Regions from separate parts of the Fusobacterium necrogenes genome, predicted to be linked through region 2. Evidence: riboswitches for the same ligand, from Rfam matches in the RefSeq annotation. Region 2 holds a riboswitch; the other holds the start of a gene.

Region 1 (7,882 bases), 590 kb from region 2:
CTTTTTGCCCTGTCCAAATATACTCATTAGGCTGGAATATCTCACCTGTTTCAAATACATATCTAGCTAACTCTTGTAATATGGAACAGATATTTTTTAGCTCCCTGTCCTTTATATCAAAGTCTCTTTTTTTTCTCTTTTTCTGTTCCTCTGTCATCTTCAATTTAAATGTAAGCTCAAAACCATATCCACTATACTCCATATCATCACTCTCTTTTTCATAGAGTTCACTAAAACCAAAAGTTACAAAGTGATAATATCCATCTCCTCTAAATATACTTATTCCATCAAGAGGGTCATCTCCACCTAATCTTGATGAAACTTGAGCGTGGAAATGTATCTCCTCCTGCTTAGGATAAAGTTTTTTAAATCTTTTCTCTATTGCATCAAAACCAGCTGTATCAATTATCTCAAATTCGTTATTCTCTTTCATCTTATCTCCTTGATCTCCTCTAAGATTTTTTTACTATCTCTCTTATCTTTTATCTCTACATCTCTATATTTTTCCAAAATTTCATTTATATTTTTTCCTTGTAATTTATAATAAAGTAACAAGCTTTTTAATTCATTTTCCATAGTTGCTGTAAATCTAGCGTTTTTTATAAGTTCCTCTACCATATTTTTTTCTTCTAAAGTGAAATCCATCTCCTTTTCTACTTTAAATTTTTCTCTCTCTATCAACCAGTTATCTATCTGAGGAAGAGATTTTAAAATTAACTCCTCCACTTGGTTTTGCTCTACCTCTCTATCTAAATAATCAGATACTATCTTTATAAAATTTAGTTGGTAACTTTGAAAAAAATATGTAGTAGCTTCAAAAAGACCTGCCCCCTCCATATCTACTAAATCTCCTACAACCTCATCTTCACAATATACTAGGGTATTAAAACTCTCTAAGCTCCCTTCCTTAAAGGAATGATTAAACACCATATCTGGATAATAACTTTTCTCCAACTCTGAATTTATTATTTTATTACATAGGACTATATCCCCTATACTATATTTTTCACTCTTAGCTCCACAGATTCCAATATTTAAAAATATGTCATCTTCATCTATCTCACTTTGGGAAAAAATATATGTCAAAGCTATTGCACTTTTTAAAATTCCTACTCCTGTTATTATCAAAGTAACTCTCTCATTTTTAAAAACTTGTAATTTTTTTATACCATTATCTCTTTTTAAATTAAAATACTTTATAATAGGTTTTGCTTCTATTCCTAAAGCTACTGAAATATATATCATCTTCTCTCCTCATTTTTTAAATTAATAGAAATACAATATATGTATTTGTACATTTTACTAAATCAACTTCTTTAATATTTCAGTTACATGTTGCATTTCTTTTTCCAATTCAGGTCTTATATTATTTATCTCTTCAAGTTTATTTTCTCTAGCTAAATTAACTATCTCATTTGAATATTGATATACCTTATTGAGGCCTAAATTACCAGCTACTCCTTTTAATGTATGAGCTATTTCTTCAATTTTTTTTACATCACTTCTATCTAATGCTATTTTTAAATCTTCAAAATTTTTATCTTCTGAAAATTTTTTTAAAAACTTTACATAAAATTCTATCATATCTCCAAATCTCGCTAAACTTCCATCAATATCTATATCTATTATTCCATTTAAATCTTTTAATTCCATTTTCTTTCCTCCTATATCTAACTTTTTACAATTAAAGTATATAATATTTATCTTTTTTTAGCAACTTTATGAACTCCTTTTCCTAATATTATAAAAGGGAGAAACTATAACTGGTTTCTCCCTCACAGTATCCTCTATTTTAAATTTTTGTTAACATATGTCTCATTTTTTCTTTTTTAGTCTTCATATATTTCTCATTAGTCTCATTAAATCCTGTCTCTATAGCTTCTCTTCCTATTACCTTCATTCCATAATTTTCAAGAGCTTCTATTTTTGCTGGATTATTAGTCATTACTCTCACTGACTTCACTCCTAAAGCTTTTAACATTTGAACAGCTATCGCATAATCTCTCATATCTGGCTCAAATCCCAAAGCCACATTAGCCTCTACTGTATCAGCTCCTTGATCTTGAAGAGTATATGCTTTTAATTTATTTATAAGGCCTATTCCTCTTCCTTCTTGTCTTAAATAAAGAACTACTCCTTCTCCTTCTTCATCTACTCTTTTCATAGCTCTTTTCAATTGAGAGCCACAATCACATCTTAAAGAGCCTAAAATATCTCCTGTAAAACATTCAGAATGCAATCTAACTAAAACATTCTCTTTTCCTGCTACATCTCCTTTTACTAAAGCAATGTGTTCTTTTCCATCTAGATTATTATCAAATGCTACTATTTCAAAAATTCCAGATCCAGTAGGCATCTTAGCTCTTATCGCAACCTCTACTAATTGATCATTCATCTTTATATATTTTTGTAAATCCTCAATAGAAATCATTTTCATATTTAATTCTTTAGCTAGCAATTGTAAATCATCAAATCTAGCCATTGTTCCATCTTCTTTCATGATTTCACAACATAAACCCATTTGTTTAAGTCCAGCTAATCTCATTAAATCTACAGTTGCCTCTGTATGGCCATTTCTGACGATTACTCCACCTTTTCTAGCCACTAATGGAAACATATGTCCTGGTCTTCTAAACTCATATGGCTTAACATTTTCATCTAAAGCTTTCATAGCTGTCAATGAACGCTCATAGGCCGATATCCCAGTTGTTGTATCTACATGATCTATTGATACAGTAAAAGCAGTGGAATGATTATCAGTATTATCATAACACATTGGAGGTAGAGCTAATTTTTTAGCATACTCCTGTGTCATAGGCATACAAATTAATCCTTTTCCTACTGTTGCCATTAAATTTATATTTTCAGGAGTAGCAAACTCAGCTGCACAAACAAAATCTCCTTCATTTTCTCTATTTTCATCATCTACTACTATTATTACTTTACCAGCTCTTAATTCTTCAAGAGCATCTTCTATTCTATCCAACATCACAATTCACTCCTCTAAAAACCATTTTTTAGTAAAAACTCCATAGTAATTCCCTCATTCTCTTTAAAAGGTCCATCTTGAAATTTTAAAAGTCTTTCAACATATTTTCCAACTAAATCAGTTTCGACATTTATATAATCTCCAACTCTTTTTTTCCCGAGCGTGATCATTTCTTGAGTATGAGGTATAAGTGAGACTCCAAAAGTCATATCTCCTAATTTCATTACAGTAAGACTTGCTCCATCGAGAGTGACTCTTCCTTTTTCAACTATGTATTTCATATATTTTCTTTCTATCTCTATCTCATATATTTTAGCTATTCCTTCAGAAATAATTGCAACCACTCTTCCTTCACAATCTACATCTCCAGTTACTAAATGGCCTCCTAATGGTGTAGCTAAAGTTATTGACTTTTCCAAATTTACTTTATCTCCTACAGTTAACCTTTTAAGATTAGTTCTTTTTACTGTTTCATACATACAATCAGCAGTAAAATAATCACTTCCTAACTTTGTCACTGTAAGACATGTCCCATTTGTTGCAATACTATCTCCAAGCTTTGCTTTCTCTAAGACTTTTTTACACTTTATTTTTAATTTTAAAGATTTTTCTCCGCTTTCAATAGATAGAACTTCTCCCATCTCTTCTACTAATCCTGTAAAAATAAGAAATCACTCCTTTCTATCTATAAAACTCCATAGATACATTATCTCCATAACTATTTATTTTAACATTTTTCAATTCGATTCCATCAGCTATATTCTCCATAGAAAATCCTTTTATAAAAGGTATTGCATTTTCATCTCCAAGTATTTTAGGTGCAATAAATATTTCTCCACCATCTATTGCTCCCTCCTTAAAAGCTTTAGATATAAGATATCCTCCACCCTCTAGTAGTATTCCATCTATTCCAAGATCTCCAGTCTTTAATAAAATTTCTGATATTTTAAAATTTTTACCTTCAAAATAAATAACTTTTACTTTCTTATCTAAAAGTATCTTACTTTTTTTATTTTCTACATTTTTTTGTGATGTCAAAACTATACTTTTACCATCTTGAAAATTTACTATCTTACTCCCTAATGGTATCTCTAAATTTGGATCCACTACTATTCTATATGGATCTCTTCCATTTTCTATTCTAGCTGTTAAACTTGGGTCATCTTTTAATACTGTATTAATACCAACCATTATCCCCATATATTTACTTCGTAGTTTTTGTACTCTTTCTCTAGCTAATTCATTTGTAATCCATTTTGAGTCTCCAGTTTTTGTAGCTATTTTTCCATCTAATGTTATTCCACATTTTAAAAAAAGATATGACTTTTTTTCTACTATATACTTCATAAAAACTCTATTAAGCTCTTTTGCTTCTTGCTCTAATACTCCTGTTATTACTTCTATTCCAGCATCTTGGAGTATTTTTATTCCTCTTCCTGATACTAAAGGATTAGGATCAAGAGATGCAATAATACATCTCTTCAATCCCATTTCTATTATTTTTTTAGCACATGGTGGAGTCTTTCCATAATGTGAACATGGTTCTAAAGTTACATAAATATCTGCTCCCACAGCTTTTTCTCCTGCCATCTCTAAAGCAAATACTTCTGCATGGGGTCCTCCATACTTCTTATGATATCCCTCTCCTACTATTATTCCATTTTTCACTACTACAGCTCCTACCAAAGGATTCGGATTTACAGCTCCCTCTCCAAGAGCAGCTAACTCTAATGCTCTTGCCATGTACTTTTCATCCATAAAACTACATCCCCTTTAATAAATTTACCATTTCAATTGCTGTTATAGCTGCATCAAAACCTTTATTTCCAGCTTTTGTTCCAGCTCTTTCTATAGCCTCTTCAATGCTATTAGTTGTCAATACCCCAAATATTACTGGAATATTACTATTTAAGCTAACTGTTGCTACTCCTTTAGAGACCTCAGCACAGACATAATCAAAATGTGGTGTAGACCCTTTTATAACTGCTCCTAAAGTTATTACCACATCATATTTCCCAGATTCTGCCATTTTCTTTGCTACAAGTGGAATTTCAAAAGCTCCTGGAACCCAAGCTAAATCTATGTTATCAGCTTCTACTTCATGTCTTAATAAAGCGTCCTCTGCCCCAGCAATAAGTTTAGATGTAATAAATTCATTAAATCTAGCTGCTACTATTCCTACTCTTAATTCTTTTCCTGTAAATTTCCCTTGTAATACTCTCATTTTTCCTCCTTGATTTCTCAGGACAAATAAAAAACCCAGACTTATTCTGGGCATGTAAAAAAGTATAAGATTCCTTATTAAAGATATCTTTTCTTCTTCCATCCAGACTATACTGTCGGTTTTGGAATCTCACCAAATCAGAATTTCAAAGAAACTCTCGTGGACTATAACCACCGGTCGGGAATTGCTTTCACTCACCCTGCCCTGAAGATTAAATATTTATTATTATAGTTCAAGTATAATCTTATTCAATAAATTTGTCAACTATTATTTTTTAATATAATTCTTCAATATATTCTTTTATTTTTCTAAGATAACTCCTATATATACAACAAAAACTTTTAATTATTTCTTTACTAATCAAATGATTAAAAAATCTTTACTTGCTTTTTATTAATAAACAAAGTACACTTATTATGTAAAATTATTTTCAATTTATCAGGAGGAAAATATGGAAAACAAAAAATCCAGCTTTCTTGGGTTAATACCTTTATTAATTTTTGTCATTATCTATTTAGGAACGGGAATCTTCCTACATTTTCAAAAGATAGAAATGGCTTTCTATCAATTACCCTCTCCAATTGCTATCTTTATTGGGTTAATATCAGCATTCACAATATTTAAAGGAACTATAAATGAAAAATTTAGTAATTTCCTTCAAGGATGTGGACATCAAGATATTATTACAATGTGCATAATATATCTTTTAGCTGGAGCTTTTGCTACTGTTACTAAAACAATGGGAGGAGTAGATGCAACCGTACATTTCGGCCTTACTCATGTATCTTCTCACTATATAGCTGCTGGATTATTTATTATATCTGCATTTATTTCAACAGCTACTGGCACATCAGTTGGTTCTATCGTTGCTATTACTCCTATAGCGATAGGTCTCTCTGAAAAAAGTGGTGTTTCTATGCCACTTATATTAGCTACTGTTTTGGGTGGTTCCATGTTTGGTGATAATCTTTCTATTATATCGGATACAACTATTGCCGCTACAAAAACTCAAGGAGTTGAAATGAAAGATAAATTTAGAGTTAATTTATATATAGCTGCCCCTTCTGCTATAATAACTATCATTTTACTTCTTATTTTTGGGCGTCCGGAAAGTATTCCTAATATAGAAATCCTTCCATACAATTTTTTAAAGATTCTTCCTTATGTAATTGTACTTCTATTGGCCATTATTGGTATAAATGTTTTTATAGTGTTGACATCAGGTATTATTTTATCGGGAATTATAGGATTTGTTTATGGAGATTTTTCATTTTTAACTTTTTCTAAAGAGATTTACAATGGGTTCACAAGTATGAATGAAATTTTCTTACTCTCGCTACTTACAGGTGGACTTGCTACAATGACTACTAAGGCTGGTGGAATTCAATGGCTTATTGATCAAATTCAAAAATTTATAGTTGGACCTAAAAGTGCAAAAATAGGAATAGGCACCTTAGTAGCTTTAACTGATATAGCTGTTGCTAATAATACAGTTGCTATTATAATTAATGGTCCAATTGCTAAAAAAATTTCTGAAAAATACAATGTTGATCTAAGAGAAAGTGCAGCTATATTAGATATTTTTTCTTGCATTTTTCAAGGCTTTATTCCCTACGGAGCTCAAATGTTAATTCTCTTAGGATTCACAGCTGGTAAAGTTTCTCCATTAGATATCATTCCATTATTATGGTATCAAGGTTTACTATTTATTTGTACAATACTATTTATAATTTTCTCTTTCAATAATAGAATTTTTAATAAATGAAATACTTAAAAATGGAGGAATAAATCTTGAATATATTAATAAGAGAGGCTAAAATAAAGGATTTTGAAAAAATGAATTTACTTTTTGAAGAGTTAGATAAATACCACAGAATTAATTTACCACATATTTTTAAAAAAGCAAAGGTCATAGGAAGATCTTTAGAGCATATAGAAAATATGTGTAGAGATGAAAATAGTGAGATATTTGTAGCTGAGAGCGAAGGTCAATTATTAGGATTAGCAGAAGTAATAAAAAAGAAAAATACTCCATACCCTTTAAAAATAGATAGAGAGTGGATAGTTTTAGATACCATAATAGTCAAAAAGGAATATAGAGGAATGGGAATAGGTAATATGTTATTTGATACTATTCTAGATTGGACTAAAGAAAAAGGAATTAATAGGATAGAAGTTAATGTATATGAATTTAATGAAAGTGCAATACTATTTTATGAAGGATTAGGATTTGAAAATTTTAGTAGAATCATGTATTTGGAGATATAAAAAATTAAAGGAAAATATACTTAGATAGTAATCTAAATAGATTTTCCTTTTTTATTTAAATTATTAAACTAAATAATTTTGAACAAGGCCAAATAAGAATAAGAGCTGGAAGTAGATTAATAGCACTTATATGTTTAATTTGTGCAATACTAAGTCCTAAGACAAAAGTAAGAATTCCTCCCACTGCAATAAAATCTTTCATCATATCAGGAGAAATAAAAGGAATTATAAATTGTGAAAGATAAAAAATGATTGTAAGGATAATAAATTGAGGAATAACAATTAAATTCATAGGATAACCTAAAGTAGCAGCAAAGATAACAGAGGCAAAAATATCCATAACAGCTTTAGAAAGTAAAATAGTCATATCTCCAGTTATTCCTTCGTTAATAGCTCCAAAT
Region 2 (7,882 bases):
ACTAGCAATAAAGCTAAAGAGAATAGTAAGGTACAAGGTTACTTAGGAAATATGTATGTGGGAACTTTCATCACAGTGGGACTTGGAGCAGTACTTTGCTTAGGTGGATACCAAAATATCTGGCCTTTATTTGGAGCGTGTAACCAATTAGTTGCTGTACCTTGCTTCTTAGGTGTGTCTGTATGGCTAGCTAAAAAAGGAAAGAAAAACTTTATGCTTTTAATCCCAATGTTCTTTATGCTTGCAGCTACTATGAGTTCATTACTTATCTCATTTAAAACTAACTTAGCTCTTCTTTTAAATGGAAAGGGTAGCTTAGCAGTTCAAGGACTTCAAGTGGTAGTTTCATTACCTATCTTTGTCCTAGCTCTTATCCTAGTAGTAGAGGGAATGAAAGTTTTATGGGAGCATAGAAAGAAAAAAATGGGAGTCATTAAATCTGTAAATAATTAATTAATAAGAGTAAAAAAATGAAGCTTTATGATTAGAAAATCGTAATAGCTTCATTTTTATGATTATTTTATTATTTAATTAATCTATTTTTTGCTACTTTCATGGAAAACTTCACTTAAGGTAACTATGTTTTGTAATTCACTAGGAATTATTATTTTAGTAGCATTACCATTAGCAACTTTAGCAAAAGTTTCCATACCTTTTAGAGTAAGTACAGATTTATCTGCTCCAGCTTCTTTTAGTAATCTAATTGCTTCAGCTTCGGCATTTTGTATTTTAAGTATTGCTTCTGCCTTACCTTCTGCTTCTCTAATTGCAGCTTCTTTTTTAGCTTCAGCTCTTAAAATTGCTGCCTCTTTTTCTCCTTCTGCTACTAAAATAGAAGATTTTTTTTGTCCCTCTGCTCTCAGAATAGCTTCCCTTCTCTCTCTTTCAGCTTTCATTTGCTTTTCCATGGCATCTTGTATTTCAGCAGGTGGAATAATATTTTTTAACTCCACTCTATTAATTTTTATTCCCCACGGATCTGTTGCTTCGTCTAATATAGCTCTCATTTTTGTATTAATAGTATCTCTAGAGGTAAGAGTGTGGTCTAGCTCCATTTCTCCTATTATATTTCTAAGAGTTGTAGCTGTTAGATTTTCTATAGCACTAAGAGGTTTTTCTACTCCATAAGTATAGAGTTTTGGATCTGTAATTTGAAAATATATTACAGAGTCAATCTGCATAGTAACATTATCTTTTGTAATAACTGGTTGTGGCGGAAAATCTAAAACTTGCTCTTTTAGTGAAACTTTTCTAACAATTCTATCTATAAATGGAATTAAAATATTTAGTCCAACGTCCCAAGTAGTTAGATAAGCTCCTAATCTTTCAATTACAAAAGCTTGTGATTGTGAAACGATTCTTACATGTGTAGCTAATAATATAATTATAATCAAAATTAATAAAAATATAAAAAACATTAGATCCCTCCTAATTTATTTAGATTAAATTTTTAAATATCTAAAATTTCATCTTCTAATTTAATTAAAAGCAGTTTATTTCCCTTTATTTCTTTTACTTGAGCTATTTCATCTATTTCTAATTTGTTTTTACAAATAGATTCCCAAATTTTTCCATCTAGTTTAACTATGTATATTCTTTCATTACCTCGTATTAAAATATTATCAACTTTGACGTTAGCTTTTCTGATTCTATCTACTTCTTTTCTCTTACTTTTAAGATAAACTATAGTTGTCTTTCTAATAAGTAAAAGTGAAATACCAGATATTACTATAAAAATAAAAAATTGATAATCAATGGGAAGATATGTAAAAAACATAGTTACAAAAGCTCCAATAGCAAACCAAATAGATAATAATCCAAAGCTAATACCTTCTATTATCAAAAATACTACTCCTATAAAAAACCAAGTCCACATGTTTCTCTCCTTCCATAATTTTTTATATTTTTACAGTTCTCTCTTTAAAAATAGGATTTTTTATGATCATCACTATTAAAGGAATCACCATTAATATCCAAACAATTGGTTCAGAAACTATTATTCCCATATATCCTATACTAGGTGTGAGGAAAAAAGCTACAGCTACTTTTCCAACTAACTCTATAAAACTGGAGAAAATTGGAGTTATTAAATCTCCTATTCCTTGCATAGCATTTCTCAATATGCATATAATAGCTGGGACAAAATAAAATATCGTATTTATTTTTAAATATTTTTCTGCTATATTAATTATTTCAGAAATTCTAGTTCCTGTAACTAGATATACTAACTGTGGAGAGATTGTGTAACTTAGTATCAAAATAAAAGCACACCAAACCCAAGTTATATAAAGAGCTTGCCATATTCCTATTTTTATTCTCTTATACTCCCTAGCTCCTTTATTTTGTCCACAATATGTTGCCATTGTAACACTCATCACTCCAAATGGAAGCATAAAAAACTCTGTTATCTTTCTAGCTGCTGTATGAGCTACTATTGTATTTGTTCCAAGAGCATTGATAGCTATTTGTAGAGCCAAAGTTCCAAAATATACAAGGGACATCATCATTCCCATAGAGAGACCAGAACCATAAAGTTTTTTTACGAGTTGTATATCTATTTTGAAATCCTCTTTTTTCAATCTAAGATTTGGATATTTTTTCCACATATATACTACACAAAATAGTACTGATATTCCTTGAGAGGTGACTGTTGCCCAAGCTGCTCCAACTACTCCCATTTTAAGATTAAGTATAAAATATAAATCCAAAAATATATTAAATCCACAAGCTATAACTAAAAATATAAGAGGAGCTATTGTATCTCCAATAGCTCTTAATATTCCAGCAAAAGCATTATAAAACATAGTAGCTATTATTCCCAAAAGGATAATTTTAATATATCCATAAGATTGTGAAAAAATTTCATTAGAAACATTTAATATATTAAGTATTGGTTTTAAAAATGTAACACTAAAAAAACTTATGAATAGTGCTGTTAAAAAACCTAATAAAAATGTTCCCCCTATACTTTTCCTTATATTCTTTTCATTTTTTGCTCCAAAATTTTGAGCAATAATAATAGAAAATCCATTTGTAAGTCCTGTTAGAAAACCAATAAGTAGAGTACTTATTGCTGTACTTGCCCCAACAGCTGCTAGAGTATTTTCTCCTAAAGTACTTCCCACTATCCTAGTATCTGTTAAGCTATAAAAAAGTTGAAATAAATTCCCTAGACACACTGGGATAGCAAATTTTAGCATTTGTTTTGTAGGACTACCTGTTGTTAGATCTGTCATAATTAAGTCTTCTCCTCGATTTTTAACCTCAATATTTGTAGAGCTTTATTAAATAAATACTTGTACCATTATCAATAATTATACATAGATTTTTATTTTTTATCTATCATTTTTTAGAATATTATTAACTTTCCCAAGTAATATCTAGAATTTCTCCCTTATTATCAGTAATAACTACAAGAATTTGACTGCTAAACTTTTTATCTAGCATAAAATCCCATACAGCATAGTCTTCATATTTTGGGTATATTCCTACTCTTACTAGATTTATAACCCTAAAAAGTTTCTCATCTATTGGAAGAGTTTTTTCTGTTTCTTCAGTGAGTTTTTCTATATCTTTTTTATCGAATTCTTCTATGTGCCAATCTATCCACTCTTTTGTAAGACCCCAGTCATCAAAATCCTCATTTAATTTTTCTTCTATTTTTTCTTTAAAACTAGATAAGTTTGAAATATATTCATCATACTCTAATATCCAATCTTTTTTTCCTACTACTTCCTCTAAATCCAAATCTAATTGGATATCTCTATCCTTTAAATGAATAGTAGTTTCATAATAGTCTTTATTGATATCAATCTCTCCAAAGAATCTTATCTTCATCTTCTTACTTCCTTTCTCCTTAGATTTTTTTATTATTATAGCATAACTATAATTATATAGATAGTAACTAATTAAAGAAAACTCAGAGAATTGTGAAGGAAACACTGAAAGCTTTGCTTTTTGCGTCTCAAAATTTTTTTCACATTTGGATAGTTTTCTCTTTTTGTAACGCTTCTAGTCCTTGTAAATATTTCATTAAGATATTCTGCCTCTTCTTTAGTTACTATTGACATAAGTATCCATCTAATCAATTTTCTTATTTATTTTAATTTTCCATATATACACTCATCATAAATTATGCCATTTTTATATAGATTTTTCTCTTATTCCTTCTAATTTAAATCCATTTTTTTCAATTACTCTTCTTGAGTCAATATTATCTTTAAAAGTGGTCGCCATTATTTTAATAATATCTAACTGCTCAAATGCTAATTCATAAACTTTTTCTGTTGCCTGTGTCATTATTCCTCTTCACCAATATTCAGTTGAAGGATAATAACCTAAGACCCCCTCTTTAATATAAATATCTCCTCTTTTTTCAATACTTATTGTTTCACAAATTTTTCCATCAATAACAATAGCTCTGAAGATTCCATTGCTTCCTTCATTTTTTCTACATAATCTAAATAATCTAACCACCAAATTACATCTTCAGCTTTATAAGGGTTTGGAATTCTATTTGATAAATATTTTCTATCTATTTTATTACAAATATCCTTCAATTCATACTTATACTTTTTATTCCATTTTCTTAATTCTACTTTCATATTTCTCTCCCTTTTATAATCTAATATTTCTCTTGTAACTTTCAATTTTTCTTTCTGGTAATTTTCTCTCTATATTATTTAATATACTCCAAAAATTTTTATTATCCTATGAAAATAAAAAACAGTCAGTATTTTTTAAAAATTTCTGACTGTCAAATTTAATTTAAAATTTATTGTAGCTCTATCCTACTATGACTAGGTTCTCTGAAACATTTACACTCCCTACCACGGCTTAGGGTTCTCCTCATTCAAGTTATGTAATAAATTTTATTTTTAGTCAATTTTTAATTATTTCTCCTTAGTTATCAAGTTAAATACATTCTATATTTCTATATATTTTTTATCTAAAGTTTCGACTTTTCTTCAGCTAGTTTTAATAATCTATCTCTCGTATTATATCTTTTATCAAACTCCACCGCAATCCCAACTCCAAGAGCATAATCTCTCTTTATACAGTGAGCATAATAATAATCTTTTTGATTAAATATATCCTCCTATATACATACTTTTTTGCAACCATAAGTTTATATTTTAATTTTGTCATAATAATATGTCATTTTCAGAACTTTTGAGTATTATATTGACAATTAGATTTAAAAATGTTATATTCAAATTAATAAGAATATTTTATCTTCAGGGCAGGGTGAGGTAACAATTCCCGACCGGTGGTTATAGTCCACGAGAATTTTTTAATTCTGATTTGGTGAAATTCCAAAACCGACAGTATAGTCTGGATGGAAGAAGAAAAGATATACTATTTTTTCGTTTATTTTGCCCAGAGTTTTCTGGGTTTTTTTAATAGTTATCTTTAAGTTTTCCATTAAAAATATTTAATTTTTATGGAGGTTGTTATGAATAAATATTATATTGGATTTGATGCTGGAACTCAAAGTGTTAAGGTTGCTATCTATTCATTAGAAATGGAGTGTGTAGCTGAAAAATCTTATCCTACTACTCTCAATTATCCTCAATCTGGTTGGGTAGAGATGGATGTAAATGAATATTTAGAAGCTTGTAAAAAAGGGATAAGAGATTGTGTTACACAGATGAAGGAAAAAGGCTTAAATCCAAGTGAAGTGAGAGGAATTTTTGGTGATGGAATAATCTGTGGTATTGCTGGAATAGATGAAAATGGTAAACCTATAACACCATATGTAAACTACTTAGATTCTCGTTGCCAAAAAGATGTAGAGGAGCTTTTAAGTAAAAATTTTGATATCTGGGCTAAAGAAACTGGAAATCCTACTCCTAACTGTATGTTTCCAGCTATGATAGCTAGATGGTTTTTAAAAAATACTAAATTTCTAGAAAATGGTTGTAAATTTGTTCACAATGCTCCATATATTTTGATGAACCTAGCTGGATTATCTCCTAAAGATGCTTTTATAGATTGGGGAACTATATCTGGTTGGGGACTAGGATACAATGTCTATAAAAAAGAGTGGTCAGATGAACAACTTAAAATTTTAAATATAGATAAAAAATATCTTCCTAAAATAGTAAAACCTTGGGATATAATTGGAAACCTTTCTCAAGAGATGGCAGAGTTTACAGGATTACCAGCAGGTATTCCTATCTGTGCTGGTGCTGGAGATACTATGCAATCTATGTTAGGTTGTGGGCTTTTAGAGAAAAATATGGCTGCTGATGTAGCTGGTACTTGTGCTATGTTCTGTGTATCAACTGATGGAATAAAAGAGGAGTTGAGCAAACCAGAAAATGGATTGATTTTTAATAGTGGAACTTTAGAAAACTCATATTTTTATTGGGGATTTATAAGAACAGGTGGACTTGCTCTTAGATGGTTTAGAGATAATATCTGTGATAAAGTTGGTGAGGATTCATATTTCGATAAACTTTCTAAAGCAGCAGAAAAAATTCCAACTGGAGCTAATGGAGTTTTATTTTTACCATATCTCACTAAGGGAGTTGGAGAATTAGCAAATGCCTCTGGTTGTTTTTTAAATATGGGAATGGATACTGACCAAGCTACACTATGGAGAGCTGTACTAGAAGCTATTGGATACGACTATATTGGAATCACAGATATATATAAAAAAGGTGGAGTATCCCTAGAGGAGATAACTATAACTGAGGGTGGAAGCAAAAGTAACCTTTGGAATCAAATAAAAGCTGATATGCTAAATACCAAAACTAAGACTTTTAAGAAATCTGGCGGAGCTGTAATGATGAATGTATTAACTGTGGCTTATGCTCTTGGAGATATAAAAGATTTAAAAGAGGTAATAAAAAATAATTTAGAGATTAATAAAAATTATCTTCCTCAAAAAGAAAAAACTGATTATTATAGAGAAATTTTTGAAACTAGAAAGATGCTCTTAAACTCTGAAATGAAGGAAGTTTTCAAAATTTTAGAAAAAGTAAAATAAATTTTTACTTGACAAATAAAAAAAATTATACTATACTTTAGACAATTTAATAGTTCCGGTAAGTAAGGCTACTATAGGGATATGGGTTACTGCCGCAAAATAGTGGAGACACTATGCGCTGGTTTGAACAGGCAACATCGAAACCAAGGTGTTATCTAATGTAACTTCACCGCCCTACAGAGTTGAAGCTCAAACGGTGGTAAAAAATAGTTTTTATTTTTTATATTTATTTGGATATTACTCCATACCACTGTTTGAATTGGGATGGAGTTTTTTATTTTCTTGATTTTTTAGGAGGTGCAAAATGGACGTAGAAAATAGTGGCAGTAGTATGTATTTAAAAGTTCAATATTTATCAGACATCTTTTTCTATGTCTGTTTTTAAGTTCGCCCTTGTTCTTTTAAATATATGCTACCCTGTTTAAGCTTTAAAGATATTTTAAAATTAAGGAGGATAGCAATGAAAAAATTTAAAAACATTAACAAAGCTGAAATCAACTCAAGAAATCTAAAAGATGAAGAAAACAAAAAAATAAGAGTGTACTCTTCTCTAGGAACAGAGGAGTTACTAAAAAAATTAGATACATCTTTAGAGGGAGTTACTAAGGAGCAAGCTGAAAAAAGCTTAGATATATTTGGAAAGAATATAATAACTCACGGAAAGAAAAAATCATTCTTCAAAAAAATAGTAGAGGCTTTTGTAAATCCTTTTACAGCTGTACTTTTCTGTCTAGCCCTTGTGTCTACTGTTACTGATATGATTATTCCTTGGTACAGCAACACTCCAGAAGATTTTTCTCCTATTACAGTAATCATTATCACTACTATGGTTACTATCTCTGGATTATTACGTTTTATTCAAGAGGAAAAAAGTAATAATGCTGCTGA

Evidence for each region. A riboswitch is a leader RNA that binds a small molecule or an ion and turns the genes downstream of it on or off. The one in region 2 is predicted to bind FMN.
Region 1: it holds a riboswitch for FMN, as region 2 does, so the genes downstream of both, ribH (6,7-dimethyl-8-ribityllumazine synthase) here and DYA59_RS04885 (FGGY-family carbohydrate kinase) in region 2, are expected to answer to the same signal.

What each region holds. Positions count from the first base shown of each region.
Region 1 covers NZ_UGGU01000003.1:1,568,581-1,576,462, forward strand. The annotation lists gene DYA59_RS07355 (suppressor of fused domain protein) at 1-433, opposite strand, end outside; gene DYA59_RS07360 (5'-methylthioadenosine/S-adenosylhomocysteine nucleosidase family protein) at 430-1,245, opposite strand; gene DYA59_RS07365 (Hpt domain-containing protein) at 1,303-1,653, opposite strand; gene ribA (GTP cyclohydrolase II) at 1,793-2,989, opposite strand; gene DYA59_RS07375 (riboflavin synthase) at 3,004-3,654, opposite strand; gene ribD (bifunctional diaminohydroxyphosphoribosylaminopyrimidine deaminase/5-amino-6-(5-phosphoribosylamino)uracil reductase RibD) at 3,671-4,747, opposite strand; gene ribH (6,7-dimethyl-8-ribityllumazine synthase) at 4,752-5,213, opposite strand; FMN riboswitch at 5,300-5,429, opposite strand; gene DYA59_RS07390 (Na+/H+ antiporter NhaC family protein) at 5,665-6,978, shown strand; gene DYA59_RS07395 (GNAT family N-acetyltransferase) at 7,005-7,481, shown strand; gene DYA59_RS07400 (DUF554 domain-containing protein) at 7,537-7,882, opposite strand, start outside.
Region 2 covers NZ_UGGU01000003.1:974,849-982,730, reverse strand. The annotation lists gene DYA59_RS04920 (carbon starvation CstA family protein) at 1-453, shown strand, start outside; gene DYA59_RS04915 (SPFH domain-containing protein) at 537-1,418, opposite strand; gene DYA59_RS04910 (NfeD family protein) at 1,451-1,876, opposite strand; gene DYA59_RS04905 (MATE family efflux transporter) at 1,899-3,236, opposite strand; gene DYA59_RS04900 (DUF2004 domain-containing protein) at 3,361-3,837, opposite strand; gene DYA59_RS04895 (GNAT family N-acetyltransferase) at 4,144-4,299, opposite strand; gene DYA59_RS04890 (hypothetical protein) at 4,383-4,604, opposite strand; FMN riboswitch at 5,230-5,354, shown strand; gene DYA59_RS04885 (FGGY-family carbohydrate kinase) at 5,456-6,994, shown strand; M-box (ykoK) riboswitch at 7,042-7,203, shown strand; gene mgtA (magnesium-translocating P-type ATPase) at 7,455-7,882, shown strand, end outside.